DNA from 4 places in the Paenibacillus sp. WLX1005 genome. Region 2 is predicted to be linked to each of the others. Evidence: predicted binding sites of a transcription regulator. Region 2 holds the regulator's gene; each other region holds the start of a gene.

What was found. The regulator Rex, encoded in region 2, represses fermentation and respiration genes when NADH is low (regulators of the CRP and FNR family bind a similar motif). The targets are predictions, from matches to a motif close to TTGTGAAATATTTCACAA.
Region 1: ACE3MZ_RS21065 (formate/nitrite transporter family protein) is a predicted target of Rex. The motif match lies at 4,431-4,448, and genes of this name have one in related genera.
Region 3: adhE (bifunctional acetaldehyde-CoA/alcohol dehydrogenase) is a predicted target of Rex. The motif match lies at 5,856-5,873, and genes of this name have one in related genera.
Region 4: pflB (formate C-acetyltransferase) is a predicted target of Rex. The motif match lies at 6,272-6,289, and genes of this name have one in related genera.

The regions. Positions count from the first base shown of each region.
Region 1 covers NZ_CP176756.1:4,922,075-4,929,824, forward strand. The annotation lists gene ACE3MZ_RS21045 (sigma-70 family RNA polymerase sigma factor) at 1-553, shown strand, start outside; gene ACE3MZ_RS21050 (hypothetical protein) at 593-727, shown strand; gene ACE3MZ_RS21055 (carboxymuconolactone decarboxylase family protein) at 906-1,349, shown strand; gene ACE3MZ_RS21060 (ATP-binding protein) at 1,964-3,172, opposite strand; gene ACE3MZ_RS21065 (formate/nitrite transporter family protein) at 3,454-4,350, opposite strand; gene ACE3MZ_RS21070 (FAD-dependent oxidoreductase) at 4,580-5,941, opposite strand; gene ACE3MZ_RS21075 (ABC transporter ATP-binding protein) at 6,964-7,750, opposite strand, start outside.
Region 2 covers NZ_CP176756.1:3,434,936-3,442,685, reverse strand. The annotation lists gene panB (3-methyl-2-oxobutanoate hydroxymethyltransferase) at 1-725, shown strand, start outside; gene panC (pantoate--beta-alanine ligase) at 722-1,627, shown strand; gene panD (aspartate 1-decarboxylase) at 1,620-2,003, shown strand; gene dinG (ATP-dependent DNA helicase DinG) at 2,286-5,180, shown strand; gene ACE3MZ_RS14615 (redox-sensing transcriptional repressor Rex) at 5,177-5,836, shown strand; gene ACE3MZ_RS14610 (amidohydrolase) at 5,817-7,124, shown strand; gene ACE3MZ_RS14605 (DUF5590 domain-containing protein) at 7,160-7,693, shown strand.
Region 3 covers NZ_CP176756.1:3,615,902-3,623,651, reverse strand. The annotation lists gene ACE3MZ_RS15470 (sugar phosphate isomerase/epimerase family protein) at 1-102, shown strand, start outside; gene ACE3MZ_RS15465 (Gfo/Idh/MocA family protein) at 95-1,198, shown strand; gene ACE3MZ_RS15460 (sugar phosphate isomerase/epimerase family protein) at 1,442-2,410, shown strand; gene ACE3MZ_RS15455 (ThuA domain-containing protein) at 2,433-3,167, shown strand; gene ACE3MZ_RS15450 (uracil-DNA glycosylase) at 3,516-4,226, shown strand; gene ACE3MZ_RS15445 (winged helix-turn-helix transcriptional regulator) at 4,423-4,740, shown strand; gene ACE3MZ_RS15440 (Crp/Fnr family transcriptional regulator) at 4,865-5,593, opposite strand; gene adhE (bifunctional acetaldehyde-CoA/alcohol dehydrogenase) at 5,946-7,750, shown strand, end outside.
Region 4 covers NZ_CP176756.1:3,608,152-3,615,901, forward strand. The annotation lists gene ACE3MZ_RS15415 (copper amine oxidase N-terminal domain-containing protein) at 1-851, opposite strand, end outside; gene nagZ (beta-N-acetylhexosaminidase) at 1,363-2,994, opposite strand; gene pflA (pyruvate formate-lyase-activating protein) at 3,218-3,955, opposite strand; gene pflB (formate C-acetyltransferase) at 3,989-6,253, opposite strand; gene adhE (bifunctional acetaldehyde-CoA/alcohol dehydrogenase) at 6,943-7,750, opposite strand, start outside.

The DNA of each region.
Region 1 (7,750 bases), 1.5 Mb from region 2:
AACCATACATTCCCACACCCCGTCTACTCGTCCATTGCCACTATCCATACAACCGTTACTGAACGACAAAGTCACCGGATTTTCCGATTCCGATAAGCAAGGCACCGAGCAGCTTATGCTGCGCCAGGAAGAGATCAGTTATGCCGTGATGGTCATGCTGGAGCAACTTACACCAGTGGAGCGAGCAATCTTCGTACTGCGGGAATCGTTTGAATTGGATTATAGCGAGATTGCCAGTTATGTACATAAGTCCGAAGCTGCCTGTCGTAAAATATTAAGTCGCATCCGCTCCCGTCTACAGCCCGCCAGTCACGCAGAAGCTGATGACCGACTCCATACGATGAATCCTACAATACAGAGCGAATATTTTGCTTCAGCCTTTTTGCAAGCAGCACGTAGTGGGAATTTCACCCCGCTGCTGCATTTGCTTCAGGACGATGTGCGCATGTACACCGATGGCGGTGGCAAAGTGCGTGCTGCGATCCGTCCAATCTTAACACGCTATCGTGTAACTACGTTTCTACAAGGCATTGCTGGCAAAGGTGCAATGTAAGGAAATTGGTCAGTCATTTCCGTCAACGGCGAACCGGGCTTGCAGCTGATTCGGGATGGACAGCCTGTGTATGTGTTCTCGTTTGCATATGGTATGCAGGGACAGGTAGAGCATATTTATATGATCTCTAATCCAGATAAATTAACGAGAATCATGGCGCAGCATACTGTGTAAACCAAGTGCAATATTGGCATTCACTATACTTGTCACAACCTCCTTCGCTATCTTGTCTGTATATAAGAGGGCACTTCTTCAACGCTGTGCCTCTGTATACTATTTGTGTCGCACACCAGGAATATGATTTCATAGCTTATCCCTGATGTGCGACAACCATTATGAGGAGGAAATCTCTATGCAAGTACGTCTCGACCATTACAAAGCGAACCCCGGTGTTTACAAAATGATGCTACAGATGGAGCAGTTGATCAAGGAGCAGGAATTGGACCCTGTATTATATGAATTGATCAAAATCCGCGCTTCCCAGCTCAATCGCTGCGCCTTCTGCCTAGACAAGCATATCCGCGATCTGCGCAAGATGGGCGAACGCGAAGAACGGATTGCACTACTGAGTGTCTGGCGTGAAACGCCTTACTATACCGATGCCGAACGTGCGGTTCTGCATTTGACTGAAGTGGTCACGGATTTGACGCATCAGGGTGTGCCACAGGATGTGTACGATGCGGTGCTGGAGCATTATGATGAGCAACAGTTTATGACCATCTTAACTGCGATTAATGCGATCAATTGCTGGAATCGGATCGGTGTGGCGACTGGAATGTTTCCCGGTTGCCGCTAATTGCAGATCGGATCGATGCACGTTATGATGCACATCCTAACGTAGACATCATGATATTCAATCTGATGATGAAGTTGAATGTTTCGACAGATGCTAAATAATGCCGAAATAGCGTTTCGACTTACTGTATTTGCGGTCTGTATGTGCGTTATATTGGCGTTCTTTTCCTGCGTATATGTATACAAAATAGCAAAGTAGAATTTTTTCGTTTTTTTGAATATAGCTATGTTTCAATCACACACTTACCGTTTAACAATAAGTAACGGCATTTGGCAAGAGTGATGTCCCCTTCATTCTTACCTTCTGTCATATCATGGACCACTCCCGGAATCCGCCATACTACGGTTTCGTTCCCCCGAACCGAATTATGGCGGATTTCATTTTGCCTACTATTGATTACATCAAAACAGGACCTGCTCTGAGGATGCAGGTCCTGTTTCTTCATATATTCTGTTCCGATGATTGTTCTACAATTTGGTTTCTTTGCAACATAGCCGAGATGACGAACGCCATTCATTGGCACGGTCAAACCTTCTCATTTTTACTTAGCTGCATCATATAAGCTAGTTGTAGTTATGATCTCGTTGTATTCATAATCTGGCTATATCACTTCATTACCGTTTCCCTTGTTGCAGTGCCAAAATGCTGTTCAGCAAATGCAATTTGCGAATCGGCTTGGTGATTACCGTCTCAAATGTATCGCGGAACTCACCCTCTACTTTCTCACCGAGAGGAGCTAGTAAGAACAACGGCTGCTTCTGAATCTTCGTCCGCTCTCTCATCCAGCGTTCGCGATCAATGAGCACGAGGTCCACCAGTACGAGATCATATTCATGATGATACAATTCGTCAAAGAAACGTTCATCCATCTCGTGAACGACGGTTACCTGTGCATTCCACTCATCTAGCATATTGCGAAGTAGCGTACGGCAAATGCTGTTGTTCTCCAACAGCAGAATACGAGTATCATGCAATACGCTATTTTGGAATGGAATCGACGGCAGATCCGTATACCGTTCAAAATGCAGCACGATATCAATCGCTGTACCGACACCATCCATGCTTTTGGCTTCAATCGTTCCGCCCATCAGTTCAACGAGCTGCTTGCAGATAGCCAGTCCAAGTCCCGTACCTTGATGCATATGCTCACTCTGCTCATGCATTTGAGTGTAAGATTCAAAAATATGCGCCAAACGCTCCTTCGGAATACCAATCCCTGTATCTTCGACACAGATCTTGACGGTTAAACGATCTGGCTGCTCATCGGGCAACAGAAACAGCGAGATTGTAATATCTCCTTGTTTCGTGAATTTGATCGAATTTTGCAGTAAATTCATCATAACCTGTCTGACTTTGAGTGCGTCGCCAATAACAAACAGCGGAATATCTGAATGTACATTCAGATGAACATGTACGCCTTTTTCAAATGCACGCGGCGATAAAGCATATGTCAAATCTTCAATTGTATTAATCAAATCAAACGGATCGCGATTCAATTTCAACTTACCAGCTTCCATCTTGCCAATATCCAGCAGGTTATTAACGAGCGCCATCAACGCTTCACTACTACCGTTCAGTATCCCCATATAACTTTGCTGTTCTTCATCCAAAGATGTATTTTGCAAAAGTTCAATCATGGACAGAATGCCGTTCATGGGTGTACGGATTTCATGGCTAAGCATGGATATAAAGCGTGCCTTATTCTCGGCTTTCTGCTCGGCAATCATCAATGACTGCTCATGATCGTCCAACTTGAGCCGAAGCCTAGCTAGCTCCTGTTCCATTTCTTGTTGCTTTTCAATTAGTTCGTTTATCTTTTCCATCTTGCACCTCGAGAATCGTTCTGTACAAAATTAATCATTTCACAAATCCTGTATATCACTACAATTTACACTATTACCCGTATCTTATGATTTAAACCAATTTTATAATTCGAAACCTACTTAGCTATCAATTTGTGAAATGAGACCTGTAATAATAAGCAAAAAGCCGGGACTTCGCCCGTGCAACATGGGCGTCTCGGCTGACTTCTTGCATCATGGATCATACAGTTGGACTAACCAAATGATCCTACTTGCGTAATGTGCTACAGATCAGGATTGCATCAATGCGTCTGCTCGCTATGCTGCAATGGCATCGCCGTCGCAGAAGCCGCTGTATGTTCGTTCAGCGCCGACTGTGTTGATACGCCATGCTGCCCACTAGCATTGCCTGCTGCTGACATGGTTGCATTGGTGGGACGGATATACGCGGTAAAATACGCGCAAGCAACAAACAACGCACCACCAGTCAGATTACCAAGCCAAACAGGTACGAAGTTCATAAAATACTGTTCCCATGAATAATGACCTGCGAAGATCGCTGCCGGAATCAGAAACATATTAGCGACAACGTGCTGGAATCCAATGGCAACAAACGCCATCGTCGGGAACCAGATGCCCAGCACCTTGCCACTGATGTTATCTGCGCTGTACGACAGCCATACAGCGAGTGCGACCAGCCAGTTACAACCGATACCGGAAATGAACATTTGCAGGAATGTGCCTTCCAGCTTGTGCCCTGCCATCTCAACCGTCTTCGCCAGATACGGTCCGGTTTCCGTCAAACCAACGATATGTCCGAAGAAATACGCGACGAACAAAGCACCAAGCATATTCGCAAGCGTAATTGCTACAAGATTGCGCGCTACTTCCATCGTTGTAATTTTACGTGCCATGCGTGCCAGCGGAACCGCCATCATATTCCCAGTTAACAGTTCACCACCAGCGATTAGCACCAGAACAAGTCCGACCGGGAATAGCGAAGCTCCGACAAAATTGGCAAAGCTGCCCCATTCTTCCGGCATGCTGGCAATGACCCGAATATCTAACAAAAATCCAAGTGCGATAAAAGCACCCGCCAAAAATCCAAGCACCAGCATCTGCGTCCAGCTGGAGCGTGCTTTGGTCACTCCAGTGTCAATCGTATTCATCGCGATTTGCTGCGGTTTGTAGTAAGCCATGAAGGGTTCTCTCCTTTGAATGTATGGTCATCCGTTTCGGTTAGCGGATATTTTCATATTTCAATTTTAATGAATTTACTTTGTGAAAAAAGTAACATTTGTCACGATGAAGAGAATTTTTACGATAAACTGCGAAATTCATCACCATACATCGACGCAGACAGCCAAATAAAAAAGCCGCCATCATCAGATGGCGACTACAATGAACTTGTATCCTATGCAGATATGATTACACGTTCACGGTTTCTTTTTGCGCGACTTGTGGCAGTGCTTGCAGACCGACGCTGTTCAGGTAGTTCCACGGTTTGTTGTAGTGTGGTTGGAAGAAGAAATCAACAAAGGCAAGCTGATCAACCGTCATACGCGCCTGAATGAATACCGAGATCGTATTGATCGATTGCGTCAGATCGGCGTGCGACATGATCTGTGCACCAAGAATGCGACGGCTACCTGTTTCATAAACGACTTTCAGAGTCACTTTCTCATGGGTTGGCATGAATTCAGGACGGTAGTTGTCGTGAATAGTCGATGTTTCTACGTCCAGACCAGCAAGGCGTGCAGCGACTTCGGTCATACCGGTTGCAGCGATGTTTTCTTCATAAATTTTGATACCGGATGTGCCTTGTGTACCAAGATATTCAGTCGTCGGGTTCACCAGATTGCGGGCAACGAGTGTACCCATGCGTACCGCATTGGTTGCCAGCGGGATGTACGCGTGTTGCTGGGTTGGGTTGTAGAAGATCGCACAACTGTCACCAGCGGCGTATACGTCTTTTTTGCTCGTTTGCATGTAGTTGTCAACGACGATTGCACCGTTTGGCAGCATGTCCACCTGACCTGCCAGCAGTTCGGTTTGTGGACGGAAGCCGATGCACAGAATGACCATATCGGCGGTGTGTGTACCTTTATCGGTAACGACGGTATTTACTTTGCCATCGGTGCCTTCAAAGCGTACGACTTTCTCATTCAACGCCAGCTGGATACCTTGCTGTGTCAGCACTTCTTCGGTACGAGCGGTAAATTCAGGGTCAAGGTATTTGCTCAGAATGCGTTCTTCGGCATCGATCAGCGTCACTTGTTTGCCGTTCATTTGGAACGCTTCGACCAGCTCAACACCGATGTATCCAGCACCGACAACAACGATATGATTGGCAGATTTGGCTTTCTCAATAATTGTATTCGAGTGATTAAAGTTCTTAGACAATACGATATTATCTAGTTCAATGCCCGGGAATTTGGGAATGATCGGCCACGAGCCAGTCGTAACGATTAACTTGTCAAACGTATCTGTCAGCTCGGTTCCGGTCGTCAGATCGCGGGCAGTCAATGTTTTGGCGTCGGTGTCGACGGAAGTGACCTCGTGCAGCATTTTGGTGGTCACACCCAGTTCAGCTAGTTGCTGTGGCGACGAGTAGAACAACCCGTTCGCATCTTCTACGACACCACCGACATACAGCGCGATACCGCAAGACAGGAACGAAATATTGTCATTGCGTTCGTACACGGTGATTTGAGCATCCGGGTACAATTTGGCGGTGTTGACGATGGCGGCGGTTCCTGCGTGAGTACATCCAATAACTGCTACTTTCATGGTTTCTTCCTCCTGTGTGTAACTCTATATTTTTGTATGTGGTGCAAATAAGTTATCCATTCCGTCAGTGACATCTGCTCCGTTCAGCGTTCTGTTCGCTAGCGGAGACAACTTAGTGAATACATTCACATTTGATAATAAAAAGAGAGGACAGCGATCTGAAGATGCAGATGGGAGTTTGGGATGAACATTCGTCTGCGGAAAGCTGTCCAAAAGGTACATGGAGGAACCGGGGAGAAACGTTGCCTGTTTCGGATTCCGATTCCGATTCCGGTAAAGATGTATTGCCTGATGGGGTATAGTTGAAAACGTTGGTTGTGAATGTTTTCACCTTATGTGATTATTATATTGTGATAAATGTCACAATGCAAGGGGTTTGGGGAATGTTCATAGTTTGTTCAAATTTTCACATTTGGGGTGTGATTTGTTGTGTTGACTTGTTTGAAATAATGGCATGTAGGCAGCATGCACTCCGGGAAGGAATACGGGAACGTCCTCGGGTGGAGCCGCGGGAATCTTTTGGAATGGGAGTAAATGAAGATTCCCGCACCTCCAAAGTCGTCCTTTTCCCGTATTCCTTCCCTCCGTTCCGTGCGGCTTGCATCAATTTAAAAAATGTAACACCTTCAAAATCCTATAAGTGACTTTACTTCCGTAACGGTAGGTTTATAGGATGAAAAGTTGATGGGAAGTACAGTATGCTCTACATCATTCCATGCATGTACAAAACCCATCGAAGGTCGGTAGACTTAATCGGTGGGGTCTTTTACGTCTTTTGATTTATAGCGCATGATTCTATATAGTTTGCGTCCGCTAAGAGTACTACTTAGGGTAGCGGCAATTGCTTTTATAAAAAAACAGGTTCAACCGGGGACGAAGTGGCGTGGTGTACGCTTCTTCGTCTCGGGCTGAACCTGTTTTTAGGTGTCGTATTTTAGTGCTTGATGGATTGGGTAGCGCATCTCGGTTCCATGGGCAGAATATTGCATCTGCCTTTTTATGCAGGATACGATTGGGATGGATTAGTTTCGTGCGGCTTGCAGGACGTGTCCGTGTTGGCGGACTTCTTTGACTTGTTGTTCGGCGTTCAGGGCAGCTTGCACGTTGCCTTCGAGGGCGTATGGCAGGCAGAGTGGCACGCCGCTGCGTGGGTCGGTGACGATGTCGGCTTCGATGCCGAATACGTCGCGCAGAACGTCGCAGGTCATGACTTCGGTTGGTGAGCCTTCGGCGATCGCTTTGCCTTGTTTGATCGCGATCATATGGTGTGCGTAGCGGGATGCGTGGTTCAGGTCATGCACGACCATGATGATGGTGCGATGGGCATCAGCATTGAGTTTTTCTAGCAGTTGCAACACTTCCAGCTGATGCGCCATATCAAGATAGGTGGTCGGCTCATCCAGGAACAGAATATCGGTATCCTGTGCCAGTGACATGGCGATCCAAGCGCGCTGGCGTTGACCGCCGGACAACTGGTCGATGGGACGATCGTGGAAATCGAGCATACCTGTCGCTTCCATTGCCCAAGAGATCTTCTCTTTGTCTTCCGCCTTCATCGAACCGAAGCCTTTTTGGTATGGGAACCGACCGTATGATACTAGTTCGGTTACAGTCAGCCCTTCCGGTGCAGTTGGGGTTTGTGGCAAAATGGCGAGCTGCTTGGCAACTTCGCGTGTGGATTGCTTGTGAATCGATTTGCCGTCGAGTAGAACGGAGCCGTTTTTCGGTTGCATAATCCGCGCCATCGTCTTGAGAATGGTCGATTTCCCTGATCCGTTCGCACCGACAAGCGCCGTAATCTGCCCCTGT
Region 2 (7,750 bases):
TGGGCAATGTAGTGCTCGGCTACGATTCCACCATTCCGGTAACAGTAGACGATATCGTCTATCATTCCAGAGCGGTGGCACGGGGTGCGCAGTCTACGTTTATCGTGGCGGATTTGCCGTTTATGACCTATCACGGGAGTATAGATGAAACACTGCGCAACGTGAAGCGCATTATGCAAGAAGGGCACGCCCATGCGATCAAGCTGGAAGGCGGCGCCGAGATCGCTGATACTGTTGCTGCCATTACGCGCGCAGGTGTACCGGTGCTGGCACATATTGGTCTGACGCCGCAATCGGTGCATCAGATCGGTGGATACCGCATTCAGGGCAAGGACGAGCAGGACGCTCAGCGTTTGCTGAACGATGCCAAGGCACTGGAAGCTGCCGGAGCATTTGGCATCGTGCTCGAGCTGGTTACCGAGGATACCGCTGCTCGTATTACTGGTGAGCTATCGATTCCGACTATCGGGATCGGTGCAGGACGCGGCTGTGACGGACAGGTACTCGTCTTCCACGATGTAGTGAAATATACCGACAGCTATCGCGACAAACGCTTTGTCAAAACGTACGCGGATATCGGCACGACGATCCGTACCGCATTGGAGCAATATGTAAATGAAGTGAAAGACCGTGCCTTTCCGGCAGAACAGCACGTATTCAACCCGGATGAAAAAGCACTCGATTCCTTGTATGGACAACAACGGAAGGTGGAGAATTTATCGTGAAGGTAGTACGCAGCATATCCGAAGTCAGACAGCAGGTGAAACGTCTTCGCGGAGAGCGTTCCGTTCAGGGACACGAAGCTACTGTTGGATTCGTTCCAACGATGGGCTTTTTGCATGATGGACATGCCAGTCTGATGCGCCGTGCCAAGCAGCACAACGATATTGTGGTGATCAGCATTTTCGTTAATCCGATTCAGTTTGGACCAAATGAAGATTTTGAAAGTTATCCGCGTGATGAGCAGCATGATCTGGCGCTGGCGGAACGACAAGGTGTAGATGTTGTGTTTATGCCGGGTGTAGACGATATGTATCCAACACCGACCAAAACTCATGTGAGTGTTGCCGAATTGACGGATTCGCTCTGTGGCGCTTCGCGTCCTGGTCATTTTGACGGCGTGTCAACTGTAGTGACCAAGCTGTTCAATATCGTGAAGCCGGATGCCGCTTTCTTCGGGGCAAAAGATGCACAACAGGTCGCTGTCATCAAGCAAATGGTGATCGATCTGAATATGGACATCGAAATCGTACCGTGTCCGATCATTCGTGAGCAGGACGGTCTGGCGCTTAGTTCGCGCAATGTGTATTTGTCGGATGAGCAGCGCAGCCAGGCGCTCGTGCTGTCGCGTTCGCTGGAGCTGGTGAAGCAGCGTATCATGGAGCAGCCGGACATGACTGCTGGTGACGTTCGCAGTATGCTGCGTCGCGAGATTGGCACATCGTCTATCGCAGTCATTGACTATGCCGAGATTATGACGTTTCCACAGCTGGAAGCATTAGACGATACAGTCGTTGTCGGCGATATCTCCTCCGAGATCATTATGGCGCTGGCTGTGAAATTCGGCAAAACGCGTCTGATCGACAATGTCATTATGGAAACGAAAGGGGTCGCCCTGCATGTATAGAACAATGATGAAATCCAAAATCCACCGCGCTACCGTCACCGAGGCGAATCTCAACTACGTCGGTAGCATCACAATCGACGAAGATCTGATGGACGCCGCCGATCTGCTGGAAAATGAAAAAGTACAGATCGTTAATAACAACAATGGCGCGCGTCTGGAAACCTACGTCATCGTTGGTCCACGCGGCAGCGGCGTGATCTGCTTGAACGGTGCAGCTGCCCGACTGGTGCAGCCCGGCGATAATGTGATCATTATCTCGTACGCAACAGTGGATAACGCGGAAGCGAAGGAGCATCGTCCAACGGTCGTATTCGTGGATGAGCACAATAAAGTCGTAATGGAAGCTCACAAGGAAGTTCACGCGACGATTGTGTAAGATCGTCACGATACCAAAGAATGCCCTGCTTGATGCAGCGGCATTCTTTGCGTTTAGTGGAAGTTGTACAAATCTATGGAACAACCGTTCGATTTGCGGTATACTGTAATCATTCATAAACGCCGAAGCAGGGTGATACTGTGCGAGCCGATTCGCGCCCGGTATCACCTTTTGTTGTGATTGCACATGGCTGATTTTCAAAACTGCGGTCTTCTGGTATGCTGATAGTTGAGTATGTTTACACCAGGATCAGACAACTGCAGGGAAAGGATTTAGACATCCATGAAATTTGCTGTACTGGATTTTGAAACAACAGGAACCCAATCGACGGATGATATTATCCAGGTGGGACTTGCCATTATAGATCATGATTTAACGATTTCACAAGTATATAGCTCGATGGTCAAACCGTCTGTTTCTATTCCGGCGTTTATCAGCGGGTTGACTGGCATTAGCAATGACGATGTGAAGGACGCACCGGAACTCGACGATGTGATGCTGGATATGATTCCGTTGCTGGAAGACGCTGTACTGGTTGGACATAATGTAGGCTTTGACCTTGGCTTTTTGCAGCGTGCACTGGATCGTACCGGATACTTGCCATTTACGGGTCGTGTGCTGGATACGATGGATTTTCTGCGGATTTTCTTTCCGAATCTGCCTAGTTACCAGCTCAGTATGGTTAGCAGTTCACTTGGCTTTCAGCATGATCGTCCGCATCAGGCGGATAGCGATGCGCTGGCAACGGCTTACGTTTTCTTAAAATGTATAGAGGAGCTGGATGAGCTGCCGCTCATTACGGTACAGCGGTTGTCCGAGCTGTTCGACAATCAGGATAGCGATCTGGGTTGGTATTTTGACGGTGTACGTATGCAGCGTGAAGCACAGCCGGTACAGGATTTGGACAGTCATCGCTTTTATCGTCAGCTGGCACTCAAAGTAGGCGACTGGATCGATATTCCGTCCGCCGAGGATGAGCGCGGCAATATGCCGCTGGCAGATACGTCCTTTGAACAATTTTTGGAGCAGGTCAAAGATAATCTGCGCAAGCTATTACCGGATTATGAGGAACGGCAACCGCAGAATCATATGTTTGACGAGGTGATCAAGGCGCTGTCAGATGACAAGCATCTACTGATCGAGGCAGGTACGGGAACGGGCAAATCGCTCGGTTATTTGCTGCCTTCCATTTATCATAGTGTCAAGAATAGTGAGCGCGTCATGGTCAGCACGCATACGATCAATCTACAGGAGCAGCTGCGCGAGCGCGATGTTCCGCTGTTGACGCAGGTGATTCCGTTTGCTTTTCGTGCTGCCGTGTTCAAGGGACGACAGCATTATTTGTGTCTGCGCAAATTTGAGCATAAAATAAATACAAAAGAATTCCAGAGTCCGAAGGAAGATGTGTTGATTGCAGCTCAGATGATCGTCTGGCTGACAGCAACTGAAACCGGAGATGATGAGGAATTGAATATGGGCAACCGCGGCGGTGAATTCTGGGAAACGGTCGCAAGCGATACCGACTCTTGTCTGGGACGCGCCTGTCCGTGGTTTAAGCAATGCTACTATCACCGTGCCAAGCATGAAGCGGGAGCCGCAGATGTAGTGATCACGAATCACTCCAAGCTGTTTACCGACATCAAGGCAGGGCATCAGTTGCTGCCTTCGTATGAACGACTGGTCATCGACGAGGCGCATCATCTGGAAGATGTGGCAGGGAAGCATCTGGGCATGCACATGAAATATTTCACATTGGTGCAACCGTTGCTGCGCCTGTTCAAGGATAGCAAAAATGGTCAGCTTGCCGTACTGCGCCAACAGCTAGGATCATCCGGCAGTGAACGCGGCATGGAATGGGCGATTGCGATCGACAATCTGTATCCTGAATTGACGGATGTCAAAGAAGATTGGGATAAACTGAGCGAGTTGCTGTTTGCCCTTCTGCCACAGCGCAGCGATGCCGCACCGGGTGAAGCGAGTCAATTTACCCTGCGTCTGTTACCGCAAAACAAGCCCGAAGAGTGGGAAAAGATATCGGAACTGGAAAATCGCATTCATATTGCGCTCAGTCAGATCATCCGTCAGGGCGAACAAATGATGGGCAAAATCAAAGAGTCCGATGATATCTTGGCTAACGAAGGATTGGTTACCGACGTGACCGGACTGTTCAAAGATCTGGGTGCGGTACGCGATGATTTGCGTCATTTTGTTAAGCTGGACAGCGTAGAGACGGTGTACTGGTACGAAGCCAATGGCAATTACCGTAGCAAGTCGCTGCAAATGTATGCTGTTCCGGTTGATGTAAGTCAGCAGCTCAAAGAGCACTTTTTCGATAAAAAGAAAAGTATCATTCTAACGTCTGCAACACTCTCCATCGACAAAACATTCCAGTATATGATCGAACAGCTGGGACTCAAGGAAGCGGAGCAGCAGAACAAGCTCAATACGGTCATGCTAGAATCGCCATTCAATTATCGCGAGCAATCGCTTGTATTGATTCCGCGCGATTTTCCAAGTCTAAAAGGCAATGTGGGCGATCAGAACTTTGTGTCCATGCTCGCCGATTCGTTGGCAGATGCTGCCAAAGCGACAAGAGGACGTATGCTGGTATTATTTACCTCCTATCGGATGCTCAAGCAGGTGTATGAGCCATTGAAAGAGAATTTATCTACAAGTGAGATTGCCGTATTCGGTCAGGGCGTGGATGGCGGCAGCCGCACCAAGTTGACGCGTCGTTTTCAGGAGCATCCGGCTTCCGTATTGCTCGGAACAAGCAGCTTCTGGGAAGGCGTCGATATTCCAGGCGAGGCGCTGACCTGCTTGGCGATTGTGCGGTTGCCATTCCAGCCGCCAAATCATCCGCTCGTAGAAGCCAAAAGTGAACGTTTGAAAAAAGAAAAGAAAAACCCATTTATGAAATTATCCGTGCCGCAGGCAGTGATCCGGTTCAAGCAGGGCTTTGGACGTCTCGTCCGAACGGCAAACGACCGAGGAATCGTACTCATTTATGATACGCGGGTGATAGAGGCATATTACGGCAGACATTTCTTGTATTCCCTGCCGGGTCCCAAAATGGAACATATGCCGACCCACCAGATGATTCCCCGTATCGCCGAATGGCTGGAACAACGACCGCTTGAAACGGAAGCTGCAAATCAAGAGGGGGAGCAAGCATGAAATCCGAAAAAATATCTGAAGCTGTCGTGCGAAGATTACCTGTCTATCTGAGATATCTGAATGAGCTGCATACCCGCGAGGTGCCTACTGTTTCCTCGCAGGAGCTGGGGCAAAAGCTGGATCTGAATCCGGCACAAATCCGCAAGGATCTCGCCTATTTCGGCGACTTTGGACGCAAAGGCATTGGCTATGATGTATCGTATCTAATCGAGAAGATTCGTCATATTCTGAAGCTGGATCAGCAGATCAATGTGGCACTGATCGGTGCCGGTAATCTGGGACATGCTCTGTCCAACTATAATGCGTACTTACAAGAAACGATGAAGATTATCGCTGTATTCGATTCGTACGAGCCGAAGGTCGGCAGCAAGATCAATACATTGACCGTACAACCGATTAGCGAATTGTCGCATGCGGTAAAAGAACAAAATATCCGCGTCGGCATTATCACTGTGCCGAATACGGAAGCGCAGCGTGTCGCGGATCAGTTGATTGAAGCGGGCATCGAGGCGATTCTGAATTTTGCACCGATTATTTTGAGAACACCACCGCATGTGCGTGTGCATACAGCTGATTTTACGACCGATCTGCTCAGTCTGGCTTATTACCTTGAAGATGGAAAGGAATTAGAAATTAATGAACAACTCTCCGAGTAAATGGATCATCAAAAATGGTATTTTCGCCGTACCTAACGCCGAGAAGCCAGTACTGCACGGTTATATGGTCGTTGAGGATGACCTGATTACGTATATTGGCGAAGAGGAGCCACAGGTAGGCGATGACGTTGCTGTTGTGGACGGACGCCACCAATTCTTCATCCCGGGTCTAGTGAACAGTCACGGTCATGCGGCGATGTCGCTGCTGCGCGGCTTCGGCGACGATCTGGCGCTGCAAGTATGGTTGCAGGAGAAAATGTGGCCGATGGAAGCCAAATTTACGAGCGATGATGTCTACACTGGAACCGCGCTGTCGGTACTGGAAATGCTCAAAGGCGGCACTACCACATTCCTCGATATGTACGATCGTTCTGAGCGTGTCGCAGAAGTCGTAGAGCAATCCGGCATGAGAGCCGTACTGATGAGAGGCGTTATCGGTCTGTGTTCAGAAGAAGAACAAAAGCAAAAGCTGAACCAATCGATTCAATTCGTACGCGACTGGCATGGCAAAGCAGACGGACGCATCACAACGATGATGTCTCCGCATGCGCCTTACACCTGTCCGCCTGCTTATATCGAGCAATTCGTGCAAGCTGCACACGATCTGGATGTGCCGCTGCATACCCATATGTCCGAAACGATTGCCGAAGTAGAGCAAAACGTTCGTGATTACGGTCTGCGTCCGGTTGCCCATCTGGAGAAATTGGGTATGTTCACCCGTCCCACATTGCTGGCACATGCCGTGCATCTGAATGACGAAGAGATTGCTACACTGGCAGCTCATAACGTTACTATTTCCCACAATCCGGGTAGCAACCTGAAGCTTGCCAGCGGTGTAGCACGCGTGCCGGATCTGTTAAAAGCCGGTGTCATCGTATCTCTCGGTACAGACGGCCCAGCCAGCAACAATAACCTTGATATGTTTGAGGAAATGCGTCTAGCAGCGCTCATTCACAAAGGTGTATCTGGCGATCCAACCGCTGTACCTGCATCGGAAGCATTGCTCATGGGTACAGAATACGGTGCCAAATCGGTATTCCTAAACAATACTGGTACGTTCAAAGTCGGTATGAAGGCAGATATTACGTCGCTCAATATCGATCAGCCGCATTTCCTGCCGTTCACCGATTTTATTTCTCATACGGTCTATTCTGCATGTGCCAAAGACGTGCTGCATGTATGGGTAGATGGCAAACAGCTGATCAAAGACGGTGTATCGCTGACACTGGATGAAGAGAAAATTCGCCGCGAAGCACAATCGGCATTTGAAGGCTTGCTTACACGCTGACCGAAAGCGTAACGATACAGAAAGGATGGCGTGTCTTGCGAAATTTGGGAACGGGTAAATGGATTGCGATCATCATTACAGTGGTCGGTCTGATTATTCTGGGTGTAAACCAGTTTTATGTACATGTGATGGCAAAGCCGTGGAGTCAGGAGCAGGCGGCACTGGAAGTAGCGCAGCAAAATGCCAAGCTGTCTGCTGTAACGACAAGCTATCACTCCGTATGGAATGAAAAGTCCATCTACTGGGTCATTCAGGGTCAGAACGATCAGCAGCAGGATGTGATGGTCTGGGTAAAATTTAACGAAGACGGTACACCAGCTGAAGGCACTAACGCTGTACATGTCGAGAAAACTGCCGGTACGATCACACAGCAGCGAGCAGCAGAGCTGTTGCAACAAGATCTGCCCGGCGCCGAGGCAGTTCGCGCTGTCCCCGGCTCGTACAACGGCAAGTATGCTTGGCAAGTATTTGCCAAGTCGGGCGATACGTATTACTACGTATTTTATAACTTCCGCGACGGCACTAAGCTGGGCGGACCAATGCAATTGCCGAATACGCTCACTCCGTAATATGAAGCTGTGCTGATGATGTTATATACGACCATCTGTATGTACGAGAAACTCTAA
Region 3 (7,750 bases), 180 kb from region 2:
GTGGAGCAGGATAACAGTCTGCAAGCTCCCTTAACAAGTATCGAACAGAGCATCAATTGGGTGAAAAGTTATGGCGCCAAAGGAGGCGTCGTGAATGTCTGAGCAAACCCTTAATATCGGTATTATCGGATGCGGCGGTATTGCGAGCGGCAAGCATTTACCAAGTCTCGCCAAGCAGCCACTTGCTAAGCTTGTTGCGTTCTGCGATATCGTGCAGGAGCGCGCGGCGGAAGCAGCGGAACAATATGGAGTGACGGACGCCAAGGTCTATACCGATTACAAGGAACTGCTTGCCGATCGCAGTATTGACGTCATTCATGTCTGTACACCGAATGATTCGCATGCTGTCATCAGTATCGCAGCATTAGAGTCTGGCAAGCATGTACTGTGTGAAAAGCCGATGGCAAAAACTACTGCTGAAGCGCAGCAAATGGTTGATGCAGCCAAACGTACAGGTAAGAAGTTATCCATCGCTTATCAAAACCGTTTCCGCGACGACAGTCTATATTTGAAGCAAATGGTCACAGATGGCGATCTGGGCGAGGTATATTATGGTAAGGCGATTGCACTGCGTCGCCGTGCCGTACCAACGTGGGGCGTATTCTTAGATGAGGACAAGCAGGGTGGCGGACCGTTGATCGATATCGGTACCCATGCACTGGATCTGACATTGTGGCTGATGGATAATTACAAGCCCAAAAGTGTGCTTGGCTCCACCTTCCATAAGCTCGGTCCACGCCCTAACTCTGCCAATGCGTTTGGTCCGTGGGACCCAGAGCAATTTAAGGTAGAAGATTCAGCATTCGGCTTTATTACAATGGAAAATGGCGCAGTAATTGCGCTCGAATCCAGTTGGGCGCTGAATATTCGCCAGTTTGGTGAAGCGCAGACTTTGCTGTGCGGAACCGAGGGTGGCGCTGATATGAGCGATGGACTGCATATCAACGGGGAGAAAAATGGGCGTTTGATCGATAGCAAGATTGATCTAGATTCCGGCGGTGTTGCCTTTTACTCCGGAGAAACGGAAGATGCAGGTGCACGAGAAGCTCGTATGTGGTTGGAAGCAATCGTGAATGATACAGAGCCTCTGGTGAAGCCAGAACAAGCGCTGATCGTTACACAGATTCTTGAAGCAATCTATGAATCTGCACGTACCGGCAGAGCGATTGAACTTCAACAACAACCGGCATCTGTATAAAAGAAAAGAACCTCGTGTTTCGTGACCAGGTAGTGTATTGCAATCCTCGTCACGAAACATAGGTGTCCTAAACAATAATTTTTATATGACAAATAAGTAAAATTTTATTAATGAATTTCTTGAAATTTTAAACTTTATTGGTATGGAGTTCGTATTAATAAGTAGAAGCTCATTCGAACCAATCAAACACAACATCCATTCCCCTTTATCTACACAAAACAGTTGAACCAGGAGGAAACACGAATGAAATTGGGCGTATTTATGGTATTGCTGAACAATAAAAGCTTTGAGGAGGCGCTTGACTATGTTGCCGAAAAAGGCGTTAAGGCGGTAGAGATCGGTTCGGGCGGTAATCCGGGTGCGGTACACTGCAAGCCAGACGAACTGCTGGCAGACGCAGGCAAATTGCGCGAATTCAAAAAAGCAGTAGAATCCCGTGGTTTGATCATCAGCGCATTAAGCTGTCATGGCAATCCGCTGCATCCACAAAAGGCGATTGCTCAAGAAGCGCATGACGACTTTGTAAAATCGGTCAAACTGGCGCAAAAATTGGATGTACCGGTTGTGAACACTTTTTCCGGTTGTCCGGGCGATAGTGACAATGCCAAATATCCAAACTGGCCAGTCGCACCATGGCCAACAGATTACAGCGAATTGCTGGACTGGCAGTGGAATACAAAAGTCATTCCATACTGGACCGAGAACGGTAAACTTGCTTCGGATCACAATGTAAAAGTCGGTATTGAGCTGCATGGCGGCTTCTCCGTTCACACACCGGGTACGATGCTGAAGCTGCGCGAAGCAGCCGGTGAAGCAATTGGAGCCAACCTTGATCCAAGTCATATGTGGTGGCAAGGAATTGATCCTGTCGCAGCAATAAAAATTTTGGGGAAAAATGGCGCAATTCATCACTTTCATGCTAAAGATACGATCACGGATACCGATAATATGAATATGAACGGCGTAACGGACATGCACTCCTATGAGGAGATGAATGATCGGGCATGGCAATTCCGCACCGTCGGTTATGGGCACGACTTGAAAACATGGGCTGACATTATTAGCACGCTACGTCTTGTAGGTTACGATTATGTAGTTAGCATAGAGCACGAAGACGGATTGATGTCCGTAAACGAAGGATTTACTAAAGCCGTCCACAACTTGCAGCAGGTTATGATCGAAGAAGAGCTTGGCGAGATGTGGTGGGTCTAAACAACAGGGAGGCACTAACAGTATGATTAACGTAACAGTCTGGAATGAGTTTGTACATGAGCAAATCCGCGATGATGTAAAAGCCGTATACCCGGATGGAATTCACAAAGTACTTGCAGACGGATTGACCAAAGAAGGCTTCGCCTGCCGCACAGCAACGCTGGATCAGGATGAGCACGGTCTGACGGAATCCGTTCTGAACTCTACGGATGTTATGCTCTGGTGGGGACATACTGCCCACGATCTGGTCGACGATGATATCGCCGAAGCAGTCGTACGACGCGTAAATGAAGGCATGGGTCTTATCGTGCTTCATTCTGGACACTTTTCCAAACCATTCAAACAACTGATGGGCACCAGCTGCGACCTGAAATGGCGCGTAGCCGACGAGCAGGAGATCCTGTGGTGTGTCAACCCGACACATCCGATCGCACAGGGCGTTAACCCTTCGATCACACTGGACAAAGAAGAAATGTATGGTGAATTCTTCGATGTACCGGCGCCGGATGAACTGGTGTACCTGAGCAACTTTGAAGGTGGGGAAGTATTCCGCAGCGGCTGTACGTATCGTCGTGGTCACGGGAAAATCTTCTACTTCCGTCCAGGTCATGAAACATACCCTACGTATTATAATCAAGACATTATGCATATCATTGCCAATGCGGTACGCTGGGCATATCCTGCCAGCAACGCACGTCCAGCATTTGGACGCACCGAACCGCAACGTGCAATCGGCAGCAAACTGACCGTATCATAACGGCAGCTTTGCCTGCATAAGAGAAAGGTTAGTACGCCTGTTGATGGTATATCGACAAGCCCACTTTAATCATACTGTAAGCAACCTGTTGTGATTGAGCAGATGGACGGACGGGACGCCTGACTTTTATGTAATACAAGTTCTGTATAATGCCACAATGATTCAAGACAGCATAGAGCATGATTTCTAGGGTGCATCTGCATGGTTGATCTCAACCGGCAGGCGCACCTTTTTCGTTATCATTGTAATGAGGGTAATAAAGGATAGGGTTGTTGTATCTGCTTCATACTCTTGAACCTCACAATCGCAGGTCAAGGTCATGTTGTTACGTTAGAGGAGGCGTTGGAATTGACCGAATATAGGAACAGCAGCCATGAATCTACTTTTCGAATCGGTCATGTTCCGTTACCACCGGAGCTGATCCAATCCTGTCTTAAACGAGTCGAAGGATTACGAATGGAAGGCTTTTTGACCGGCTTTGGCAAATGGCCAGGTTCTCTTATGCTGGTTGGCGAAGCGCCAGGAGCGAATGAGATTGAGCAGGGGCGTCCTTTTTGTGGGCAGGCAGGCAAGGTGCTGGATGGGTATCTGGATATTTTACAATGGACTCGCGATGATCTGTATATTACGAGTGCCGTGCGTAGTCGTCCGTATCGTGATAAGCCAGTTAAGAATCATCCGGAGCGATTAAGTCGATCCAATCGTACGCCAACAACGAAGGAAATACTGGCGTATGCACCCATTCTGGATTATGAGATTGCTACTGTTCAGCCGCAAGTGCTGATTACACTGGGCAATATCGGACTGCATCGACTGATTGGTAACAGTTCCAGCGTATCGCAAATTCATGGACAACCGCGGCAAACTGCTATTCGCCAAGTTGATCCGTATCATCCGGAACAAGGGTATACATGGTCGGAACGTCAATACTGGATTTTTCCGTTGTATCATCCAGCAGCGATTTTATACAATCGTTCGCTAGAACAGACGATTCAGGATGATCTACATCGGCTACGTGATTTTGTCAAAGAAGTCATAAAGTATAAGTCAGAACAATGATTTATTATAAGTAGTTATTTCCAATAGGAGTTGTTGTAAAAATACGACAGAAAGCGCTGAAATCGGCAGGTTTTCGTTTTCTTATAGCTGGAAATGTGTTAAACTATATGTGCTAACTTATTGTAAGTTTACATTGAGAGTTCCGGTACGATAGGCATGATGATATCGGGCTACGGACCAGTAAAGAGGTGAAACGATGGAACAGCATCAGCTGGGTTTATGTCCGCGGTTTGAGACAGCGTTCTCTTTTCTCGGGAAACGATGGAACGGTCTAATTATTCAGTCCCTGATGAGCGGACCTAAACGGTTCAAAGACATATCCAATCTCATCCCGATGATGAGCGACAAGATGCTCTCGGAACGTATGAAGGATCTGGAAGCAAGCGGTATTCTGGTACGCCAGGTATACCCGGAGACTCCGGTACGGATTGAGTATGAACTGACGGAAAAAGGACGCGCCTTGCAGCCTGTGATGGATCAAATCCAGAACTGGGCGGAGCAGTGGGTGGACTAACACGTCAATCAGGCTGATCTGTTGGAGTTTCGGCCATAGAGAAAAAGCTTTCCCCGGTATATTCCGGTGGAAAGCTTTTTTGCTGTATCTGGCAATCTGGTTATACGTGGTGGGGGAGGGGGAATCAGATCCGGCAGATTTCTTTTGGGCACAGTTCGCAGTGACATACTTCTTGCAAAGCTTCCAGATCATGAATAATGATCATGCCATGCTCATATTCGATCGTATCTTTTTTGCGCAGATCGCTCAGCATCCGGTTGACGCTCTCACGCGTAGCACCAATCATATTCGACAGATCGGTATGTGTAATTTTCTTGTTGATCAGAATCGAGCCATCTTCATTATAGTCTTCGCCGTACGTATTGCTCAGACGAATCAGTGTCGAGCACAGGGCACCTGGTTTGCCGTACAGCATCAGATCGCGTACTTTGGTCTGAGTCAGCCGATGATGCGTACCCATCCATTTCATAAAATCAATTGCAAAATCACAATGCTGGCAGATGATTAGCTCTAAGTCTTTGTGATCGACAACCGCTACTTCCGTATCTTCCAATGCTTCGGCGGTAAAGCCGAGACGGTTACCCGAGAACAGGTCTGCTTGTCCAATCATGTCACCACTCTGGTACATGTACAGGATCAGCTCTTTCCCTTCATCGGTCGATTTGGTCAATTTTACACGTCCACTTTTAATGTAGTATAATTTGTCCGACAAATCGCCTTCCCAGAACAGATGCGAACCGGCAGGCACATTGCGCTCCGTTGCGTACGACAGTAAGCGTTCCATATTAACGGGCGAGAAACTGTGCGTATTGCTGTTTTCGTTCTGAGTGATGCGTTCCATTTGATTATTCATGATTCGTCCTCTCCTTTTGTCCCCATTATACGTAGAAAATAACCAGATTGCATTAAATTATAGGAAAAATTAGTAAGATTATTTGAGTTCTTCCACTTTTGATGTGTAATCTCTTCATATGACTCTTATCCATATCGGTTAAAAGTAAAGAAACATTAAACTTTAAAAATTTGTGATTATTTTCACTTATAGTATAACTCTAGTTAATTCAAAATGCAAAAAGAAAAAACGCGAAAACAAAATTTTTAAAAATTAAAATTGATTGTGAAAAAAATCACATTATGATGTATGTCTCTATGCTATGATCAGTGCGTAGACAAAAGCAACACACATTCTGAGGAGGATGAGAGAAATGGCTGTAAAAAATGATGCCGCTCGTACCGTTGAATTGACTGCACAGGAAGAAGTTCAAAAGTTAATCGACAAAGGTAAAAAAGCCACTGCCGCTTTTATGAAAATGGATCAGGAACAAATTGATAACATTGTACAGGCAATGGCACTTGCTGGACTGGACAAACATATGCAACTTGCCAAAATGGCAGTAGAAGAAACAGGTCGGGGGGTATATGAAGATAAAATTACCAAGAACCTGTTTGCTACCGAATACATTTACCACAGCATCAAAAATGAGAAAACCGTCGGTGTAATCGAGGATAACGCGTATGACAGTTTCCAAAAGATCGCTGAACCAGTTGGTATTATCATGGGGATTACGCCGGTAACCAACCCGACATCCACAACAATGTTCAAAGCATTGATCGCAATCAAAACGCGTAACCCGATCATCTTCGGCTTCCACCCATCTGCACAGCAATGTAGCCGCGAAGCTGCCAAAACACTGCTGGAAGCAGCTGTCAAACAAGGTGCACCTGCTGACTGTATTCAATGGATCGATAATCCGTCGATGGATAAAACGAATGCACTGATGAATCACCCTGATGTAGCGCTCATTCTCGCTACTGGTGGTGGCGCAATGGTAAAAGCGGCATATAGCTGCGGTAAACCGGCACTCGGCGTAGGTCCTGGTAACGTTCCTGCCTTTATTGAGAAAAGTGCTGATCTGAAGCAGGCGGTTAATGATCTGATCCTATCGAAATCGTTTGATAATGGTATGATTTGTGCTTCCGAGCAAGCGGTTATTATTGAAGAACCAGTATTCGATCAAGTGAAAAAATTGATGATCGACAATGGCTGCTATTTCCTCACCAAAGAAGAAGTCGGCAAACTGACTGCCGGCGCAATGAACGTAGACAAATGCGCAGTGAATCCGGTAATTGTGGGACAACCTGCTGCTAAAATTGCTGAAATGAGCGGAATCACCGTGCCAGCCGATACCAAAATTCTGATTGCCGAGCTGGAAGGTGTAGGTACTAAGTATCCGCTGTCTGCTGAGAAATTAAGCCCTGTACTGGCTTGTTATAAAGTGAAAAATGCCGAGCAAGGAATTGAACGTGCCGCTCAGATTGTTGAATTCGGCGGTATGGGTCACTCCTCGGCGATCCATTCGAACAATGAAGAAGTGATTCAGAAATTTGCGGATCGTCTGCAAACCGGACGGATTATCGTGAACTCGCCTTCGACACACGGCGCAATCGGTGACATTTATAATACGAACTTGCCTTCGCTCACACTGGGCTGCGGATCGTATGGACGCAACTCGACATCGTCGAACGTCACTGCTGTCAATCTGATTAACATTAAAAGGGTGGCTCGCCGTACCGTGAATATGCAATGGTTCAAAATCCCATCGAAAGTATACTTTGAAAAAGGATCGACGCAATACCTTGCCAAAATGCCAAACATCAATCGTGTCGCGATCGTAACGGACCCGATGATGGTACAACTGGGCTATGTTGAAAAAGTCGAACACTATCTGCGTCAACGTAAAACACCAGTAGCAATCGAAGTGTTCTCCGAAGTGGAACCAGATCCATCGACATTGACGGTAGAACGTGGACGTCAAATGATGGAACGCTTCCAGCCAGACTGCATTATCGCACTGGGTGGCGGTTCGCCAATGGATGCTGCCAAAGGCATGTGGTTGTTCTACGAATACCCAGATGTAAGCTTTGACAACCTGAAACAGAAATTTATGGATATCCGCAAACGGATCTACAAATATCCAAACTTGGGTCAAAAAGCGCAATTCGTGGCGAT
Region 4 (7,750 bases), 170 kb from region 2:
GTTACAACGTGAGCACCAGCAGTCGTGAAGATGTCCTCACGTCCGGTCCAACGCTCATCAACAATGGTAGCTCCGTTGGATGAACTGGATTGCGTTTTGTATTGTACGGTTGTTTGTGTAGCATAGATGTCTTTTGGCGATACCGTAAAGGATGCGGTTGGTTTCACCTGAAGGTCCATGATGACCATTTTACCTTGTACTGTATACGGAATACCCAGTGCGGCAGTGATGGAAGTGAGCGGCACCATAAAGGTTCCTTTTTGCTGGAACGATGCACCTTTCATCAGCGATTGAACGCCGTTTACTGTGTAGTACTTGCTGTCTGTTTTGAAACGCAGTTCTTTGCCGTCTTTGGTCATGACGGTTTCTTTGGTTACGGAATCGTATGTAAGCGTAAGGCCAACACGTTCCACCAGTGCGCGTACAGATACATAGGATACACCGTTTTTGACAGTCATCGGCTGATTGGAGAAATACAGCTTGCCATCACGGTAAATCTGATTGGAGTTCATGAGGAAGATCAATTTGTTGGGACCACCCGAATACACGTCTGTGATTACAGTCGGTGTAGTCTTTACCGGTGTAGTCGTTGGAGTTGTCGGCGTCACCGGTGTGGTAGGCGTCGTTGTTCCATCTGTTCCTGTCGTACCGTCTACGCCTGTTCCGTCACCCGTTGTTGTCGGATCAGTCTGAGGTACAGTAGTCGTAGCAGAATTGTCGCTATATACATCCTGCTGAACAACTCCATTTGCCGTATCGCCTTCTGCTGCGAAAGCCTGCGCTGCTGGGAACGCTGCCACAACCTGTGTGAAGGCAAGTACAGCTACTAGTATGCTTTTCTTGAATTTCATCGTTCGACTCCTTCTTTTATCTGTTTTCTATAACCGAGATGTCAAAGAAAAACTCCCCCTGAAAGGCACAATTCCCTTCACCATCGCAGGTCGAAAGTCGGTTGCTGCAAAGGCAAAATTCCATTGTTCCCCCGCGTCCACTTACTCGACGCTTACATGACACATTAATAAGACGCGACTTTTTTTGAAAAGTTTCTCCTGAATATCGCAAACACTCATTAAAAGTGATCTATTCACAATTCGTTCACATTTGTATACAGAGGGGGGTATGCTTATTGTTCTGGGATATGTACATTACCATATGCTGTTGCAGCAGTGCGTCATTCCTTGCTCCATACAGAAAAAGCCTGTCCATCCGCAGATCGACAGGCTTCATTGCACGCACTGGCGCTTGTATGTTATTCATCACATGACCGGAATAGAAAAGCATTGCCCGATGTAACGATATAGCTTCTTTGAACATCCCGTAAAAGGTTATGCTTCAAATGATATGCGCTCCTCACAGGCAAAGTCAAATTTGCACTGTATAGTCTGCATTCAGACTGACAGGCAGCTTGCCAGTCGCTGTCTCCGTACCCGCTAGCACCGCTGCCAATGCTTCCACCGCATACTTGCGATTCTCATAAGTACAAATATAAGTACGCAGCTCTGGCAGTTCGTTCAGATCATATGGATTGCGCATCGATACAACGATTAGCGGTACGCGCAATTGTTCATGCAGACACTGAGTTAGTTGCGCCTGTTCTGCTGGCAATTGTCCGGTAGACGTATATGTAACCTGTACGACAAATCCTGACTGCTGCGCCTTCTGTAGCGTTACTAGGCGCTCCTCTGCATCCGGCTCTGTACCGATGATCAGTCGCTCTGCCGGTAAGCCGAGCGAGGTTAGCACTTCCGCCAGATTACGATCATGTCCAACCGCTTCTGCTACTTCAGTACGCCGCGATAGCTGTGGCCAGATGACCAGTCCTTGCTTGCCATCAGCAGCGGGTTGCAGTGGTAGCTGGTGATCATCCTTAACTACGGTGATACTTCGTGCAGCGATGGCTCGCAGTACATCTGCACTTTGTTCATTACCGAGCAATGACAACCATTCCTGTTCACTCATCGGTTGACGATCCATCTGCCGTCTTGCTTTTAACTGCAATATACGTGTAACGGATTCATCAATCCGCTGCTCTGATATTCTGCCTTGCTCTACCGCGTGCCGCACGGCTTCGATCGCAGCAATCTGTTCCTGCAACGTATGGCTAACGAGTAACAGATCCGCTCCTGCCTCCAATGCCATAACGGTCGCTTCAGGAATCGGAAAATGCTTCGCAATCGCGTGCATCTCCAAACAATCCGTTACGATAACACCATCGAATCCCAACTGCTGACGCAACAACCCGGTTAGCACACGATGTGACAACGTCGCTGGGATGGGATCAGGTTCAAACGCCGGGAATATCACGTGCGCCGACATGATCAGATCGGTACCGGCAGTAATCGCTTCTCGAAACGGCAATAATTCGATCTGCTCCAGACGCTGCACATCATGAAGAACCGAAGCCAGCCCGTAATGCGAATCGACCTCGGTATCGCCATGTCCCGGAAAATGCTTGGCGGTCGCAGCTACTCCCTGCTCCTGCATAGCAGTAATCGCCGCCGCACCATGAGCAGCAACAATGTCTGGCTTTTCCGAATAGGAACGCACGCCAATCACCGGATTACGCGGATTGTTGTTCACATCTACACACGGCGCAAAATTCACATTGATCCCCAGCGCTCGCAGCTCACGCGCACTAATCGATGATGCCGCCGCAGTCCATGCCGGATCACCGGTTGCACCAAGCGACATATTGCCCGGAATCAGACTGAGTTCTTCCTGATCAATCCGACTGACCATTCCACCTTCCTGATCAATCGCAATCAGTAACGGTGGCAAGCCCTGATTATAAGCCTGTTGCTGTAGCTCTATCGATAACTGATAAATCTGCTGCGGTGTACCAATGTTGCGGCGAAAATAAATCACCCCACCAATCTGATAATCCGCAATCAACGTCTCCATCTGTGCATCCGGTACAATATCATGAAATCCGCATACGAATAACTGTCCAATTTTCTGTTCCAGCGTCCACTGATCTGTATTCATAAATGACATTTGTATCCCTCCTGCGGATCTGTTGTACACTCGATCCGGTATGGTATGTATTGTTATTCAGTATAAAGTGCCATTCCCTATGCAACAATTGGACAAATTGTACAAAAAAACACCCTGTCCGAAGACAGGGTGCATAGAAGATGAAACGATAAACCTGTGTGTAAACACACATTCATAAGTGAGGATAATGATAAGAGAAGTCTGTATACCTGAGGCAAATTCTTTATACGCAGGCTCCTTGACGACGTCCCTGTTCGATCAAGCGATACGCCCGTTCCACTTCAGCATCGGTCGGTGATGGCACGCCATCCAGCGGATAGAGGCGGCCCAGCGACTCCCATTTATAGATGCCCATCTGGTGGTATGGCAGAATCTCGAATTTCTCCACACCATGCAATGTAGCGATAAATTCGCCGAGTGCGATCAGGTCTTCTTCCGCATCGTGAATACCTGGTACAAAGACATGCCGTATCCACATTTTGCGTCCATGATCCGATAACCACCGAGCCAGTTTCAGTGTGCGCTCATTGGATACGCCGGTCAGTTTTTTGTGCTTTTCATTATTAATATGCTTGAGGTCGAGCATGACCAGATCGGTCACATCCAATAGATCGTGGATCTTCTCCCCATCGTTGTAGCCGTTACTATCAAGGGTTGTATGCAGATTCCAGCGTTCTTTGACCTCTTTAAACAAAGCTTTTACGAAAGGGGCTTGCAATGTCGGTTCGCCGCCCGAGACGGTGAGTCCACCGCCAGAACTGCGATAGTAGCTTAGATAAGGTTGGATTTCGGCGAGAACCTCCTCCAATTCCATCACCTTGCCTCCGTCCAGATTCCAGGTATCGGGATTGTGACAATACTGGCATTTCATCAGGCACCCCTGCATAAATAGTACGAATCGAATACCTGGACCATCGACAGTACCGAAGGTCTCCAGCGAGTGAACACGGCCTGTTACCATGATCATTCAGCCCCTTTCATTAGTATTGCAATATTACATTGCGTTGTGGAACGTACGGTTGATTACATCAAGCTGTTGTTCTCTGCTCAGTTTGATAAAGTTGACGGCATAACCGGAGACACGGATCGTCAGCTGTGGATAGTTCTCTGGATGATCCATTGCATCCATCAGTTGTTCGCGGTCAAATACGTTGACATTCAGATGGTGAGCGTCGCTACCGAAGTAACCGTCCAGCATCGCTACCAAATTGGCTTTGCGTGTTTCTTCTTCTTTACCCAGTGCTTTTGGCACGATGGAGAAGGTGTTGGAGATACCATCCAGGCTATCTTCGTATGGCAGTTTGGCAACGGAACTCAGAGATGCCAGTGCACCTTTTTTGTCGCGTCCGTGCATTGGGTTAGCACCTGGTGCGAACGGTTCGCCTGCTTTACGTCCATCAGGGGTAGTACCTGTTTTCTTACCGTATACGACGTTCGATGTGATTGTCAGTACGGATTGTGTTGGCATTGCGTTACGGTACGTTTTGTGCTGACGAATCATGCTCATGAACGTTTCAACGAGTTCAACAGCGATCTGATCGACACGATCATCGTTGTTACCATAGCAAGGGTAGTCGCCTTCAATTTCAAAATCAACGGCGATGCCTTGTTCGTTGCGAATCGGTTTTACTTTGGCATATTTGATAGCGCTCAGGGAGTCAGCTGCAACCGACAGACCAGCGATACCGCAAGCCATCGTACGCAGAATGTCACGGTCGTGCAATGCCATTTCGATACGTTCGTAGCTGTATTTGTCGTGCATGTAGTGGATGATGTTCAGTGCATCCATGTACACTTTGGACAGCCATTGCATCATTGGTTTGTAACGATTCAGCACTTCATCGTAGTCAAGATACTCGGAAGTGATTGCCGGGAATTCAGGACCAACTTGTGCGCCCGATTTCTCGTCTTTACCACCGTTGATAGCATACAGCAATGTTTTGGCAAGGTTGGCACGTGCGCCGAAGAATTGCATTTGTTTACCGATGCGCATTGCAGATACGCAGCAAGCGATACCGTAGTCATCGCCGTAGATTGGACGCATCAGATCATCATTTTCATACTGGATGGAGCTTGTTTCGATAGAAACTTTAGCACAGTATTTTTTGAAGCCTTCTGGCAGTTGATCGGACCACAGTACGGTCAGGTTCGGTTCCGGTGCAGGCCCCAGATTGTAGAGGGTGTGCAGGAAGCGGAAGCTGTTTTTGGTAACGCGTGTTTTGCCGTCCATTGCCATACCGCCGATGGATTCCGTTACCCAAGTAGGGTCACCACTGAACAATTCATTGTAATCTGGTGTACGCAGGAATTTGACGATCCGCAGTTTCATAACGAAATGGTCAACCAGTTCCTGTGCTTGTTCTTCCGTCAGTGTGCCTTCTTTTACATCGCGTTCGATGTAAATATCCAGGAAGGAAGATACACGTCCAAGCGACATTGCCGCACCGTTTTGTTCTTTGACAGCTGCAAGGTAACCGAAGTACAACCATTGGAATGCTTCTTTGGCATTTTGTGCTGGTTTGGAAATATCGAAACCGTGTTCAGCTGCCATTTGTTTCAGTTCGTTCAATGCTCTGTACTGTTCGCTGATTTCTTCACGTTGGCGAATGGTTGTTTCATCCATGTATTCGCCCAGTGTTTCATCATGCTCACGTTGTTTTTGCTGCATCAGGAAGTTTACACCGTACAGTGCAACCCGGCGATAGTCACCGATAATGCGACCACGACCGTAAGCATCTGGCAGACCAGTAACGATACCGGATTTACGTGCTGCGCGAATCTCAGCAGTGTAAGCATCGAATACACCTTGGTTGTGCGTTTTGCGAATATCAGTGAAGATGTCGATGACAGATTGTGGAACTTCGAATCCGTATGCTTTACAAGCGTCAATTACCATCCGAATACCACCGTAAGGTTGAATCGAACGTTTGAAAGGTGCATCTGTTTGAACACCGACGATTTGTTCTTTGTCTTTGTCTAGATAACCCGGACGGTGCGATACTATCGATCCTGGTGTGTTTACGTCTACATCCCATACACCGCCACGCTCGCGCTCTTCTCTGGACAGCTGGGAAACGATTTTCCACAGATCGTTTGTATTCTGAGTTGGACCTGCGAGGAAGTTTTCGTTGCCAACATAAGGTTTGATATTTTCGTCAATAAAGTTTTTGGTGTCTACATGAGTTGTCCATTTGCCTGTGTTAAAACCTCTCCAGGCTTGTTGCGATTGATCTTGTACGTTTCTTTCGATTACCGACATTGATAATCCCTCCATTATTTGTGAATTAAATCACAAATTTTGTTATGAGTTTGACTTAGTTGTCTCGCCGCCGGTAACTTGTGTTCCGGCTATGTCCTTATTATGCAGGATGATGGATGGTATTAATGTGATTTTTATCACAATTACACAGTTTCATTATGATTTTTATCACTTTCTGTCATTGATACAGTAAAATTTTAAATATGATACAGATAATCCTCCTCATCCCCGGACATATGGTAAAAATGTAACGTTGCGAATCCCATATTCCGCTTCAGGCTTGATACAGACAGGCAGCAAATCCAGATACAGTTGAAGCGATTTTGAATAGTGCAAAATGGAACTGCTGCAATTTGAAATGCCTTCCGCTTCCTTCAAGTTATATCCACATACGATATGGGATTGTCGTTGATCCCTCCTTGTTCGTCCTAATTAAAGCAATATCCGCTGATTGCAATCAGGTACGCCGTAGTTGTCACTTCAATATACGGACACGTTTTGAAAGTAAGTGTCCACCTCATCACCTCCTTTCCGGAATGAGAAAAAAGGCTGCTGTCAATCCGTACTCACAGCGGATGACAGCAGCCCATATTATTAGGGAGGAGAAACTACATATGACACATAGGGTGATACATGGGAAGCATGCAACTGTTCATTCGCAACTTCGGCTTATACAGCCGTTAGATCATTTATTCAAATTTGCCATAGAACGCGTTGCGGTATACATCAGCCAGTTCGGTAACGAGTGGCATTTTTGGATTGGCTGTGGTGCATTGGTCTTCAAATGCGCGGTCTGCCAAATAGTCGACATGTGCTTCAAAGTCCTTAGCGTCAAAGCCCAATTCTTGGAATGTCTCAGGGATACCCAGTTTTCGGTTCAGATCGCGAACAGCGTTCACGAGGCTGTTCACACCTTCTTCAGTTGTACGTGCAGGCAGTCCCAGAATGCGGGCGATTTCAGCATAACGTTCGTCAGCGATAAAGTGCGAATATTTAGGGAACGATGCGAATTTGGTCGGTTTTTTCGCATTGTAACGGATCACGTGTGGCATCAGGATCGCATTGGTACGTCCGTGTGCAGTGTGATATTGTCCGCCCCATTTGTGTGCGAGACTGTGGTTAATACCCAAGAAGGCGTTGGCAAATGCCATACCAGCAATTGTGGAAGCATTGTGCATTTTCTCACGAGCCAGTTTGTCGCCAACCAGTGCCGACTGCTCCAAGTATTGGAATACCAATTGGATCGCTTTGATCGCCAAACCGTCCGTGAAGTCATTTGCCATATTCGATACATATGCTTCGATCGCGTGAGTCAGCACGTCCATACCGGTATCTGCTACCGCTACGCGTGGCAGGGTGTAGACGAATTCTGGATCGACAATTGCTACGTCTGGAGTCAGCTCATAGTCAGCCAGTGGATATTTGGTATTGCCTTTTTCCTTGTCAGTGATAACAGCGAACGAAGTAACTTCCGAACCTGTACCCGATGTCGTTGGA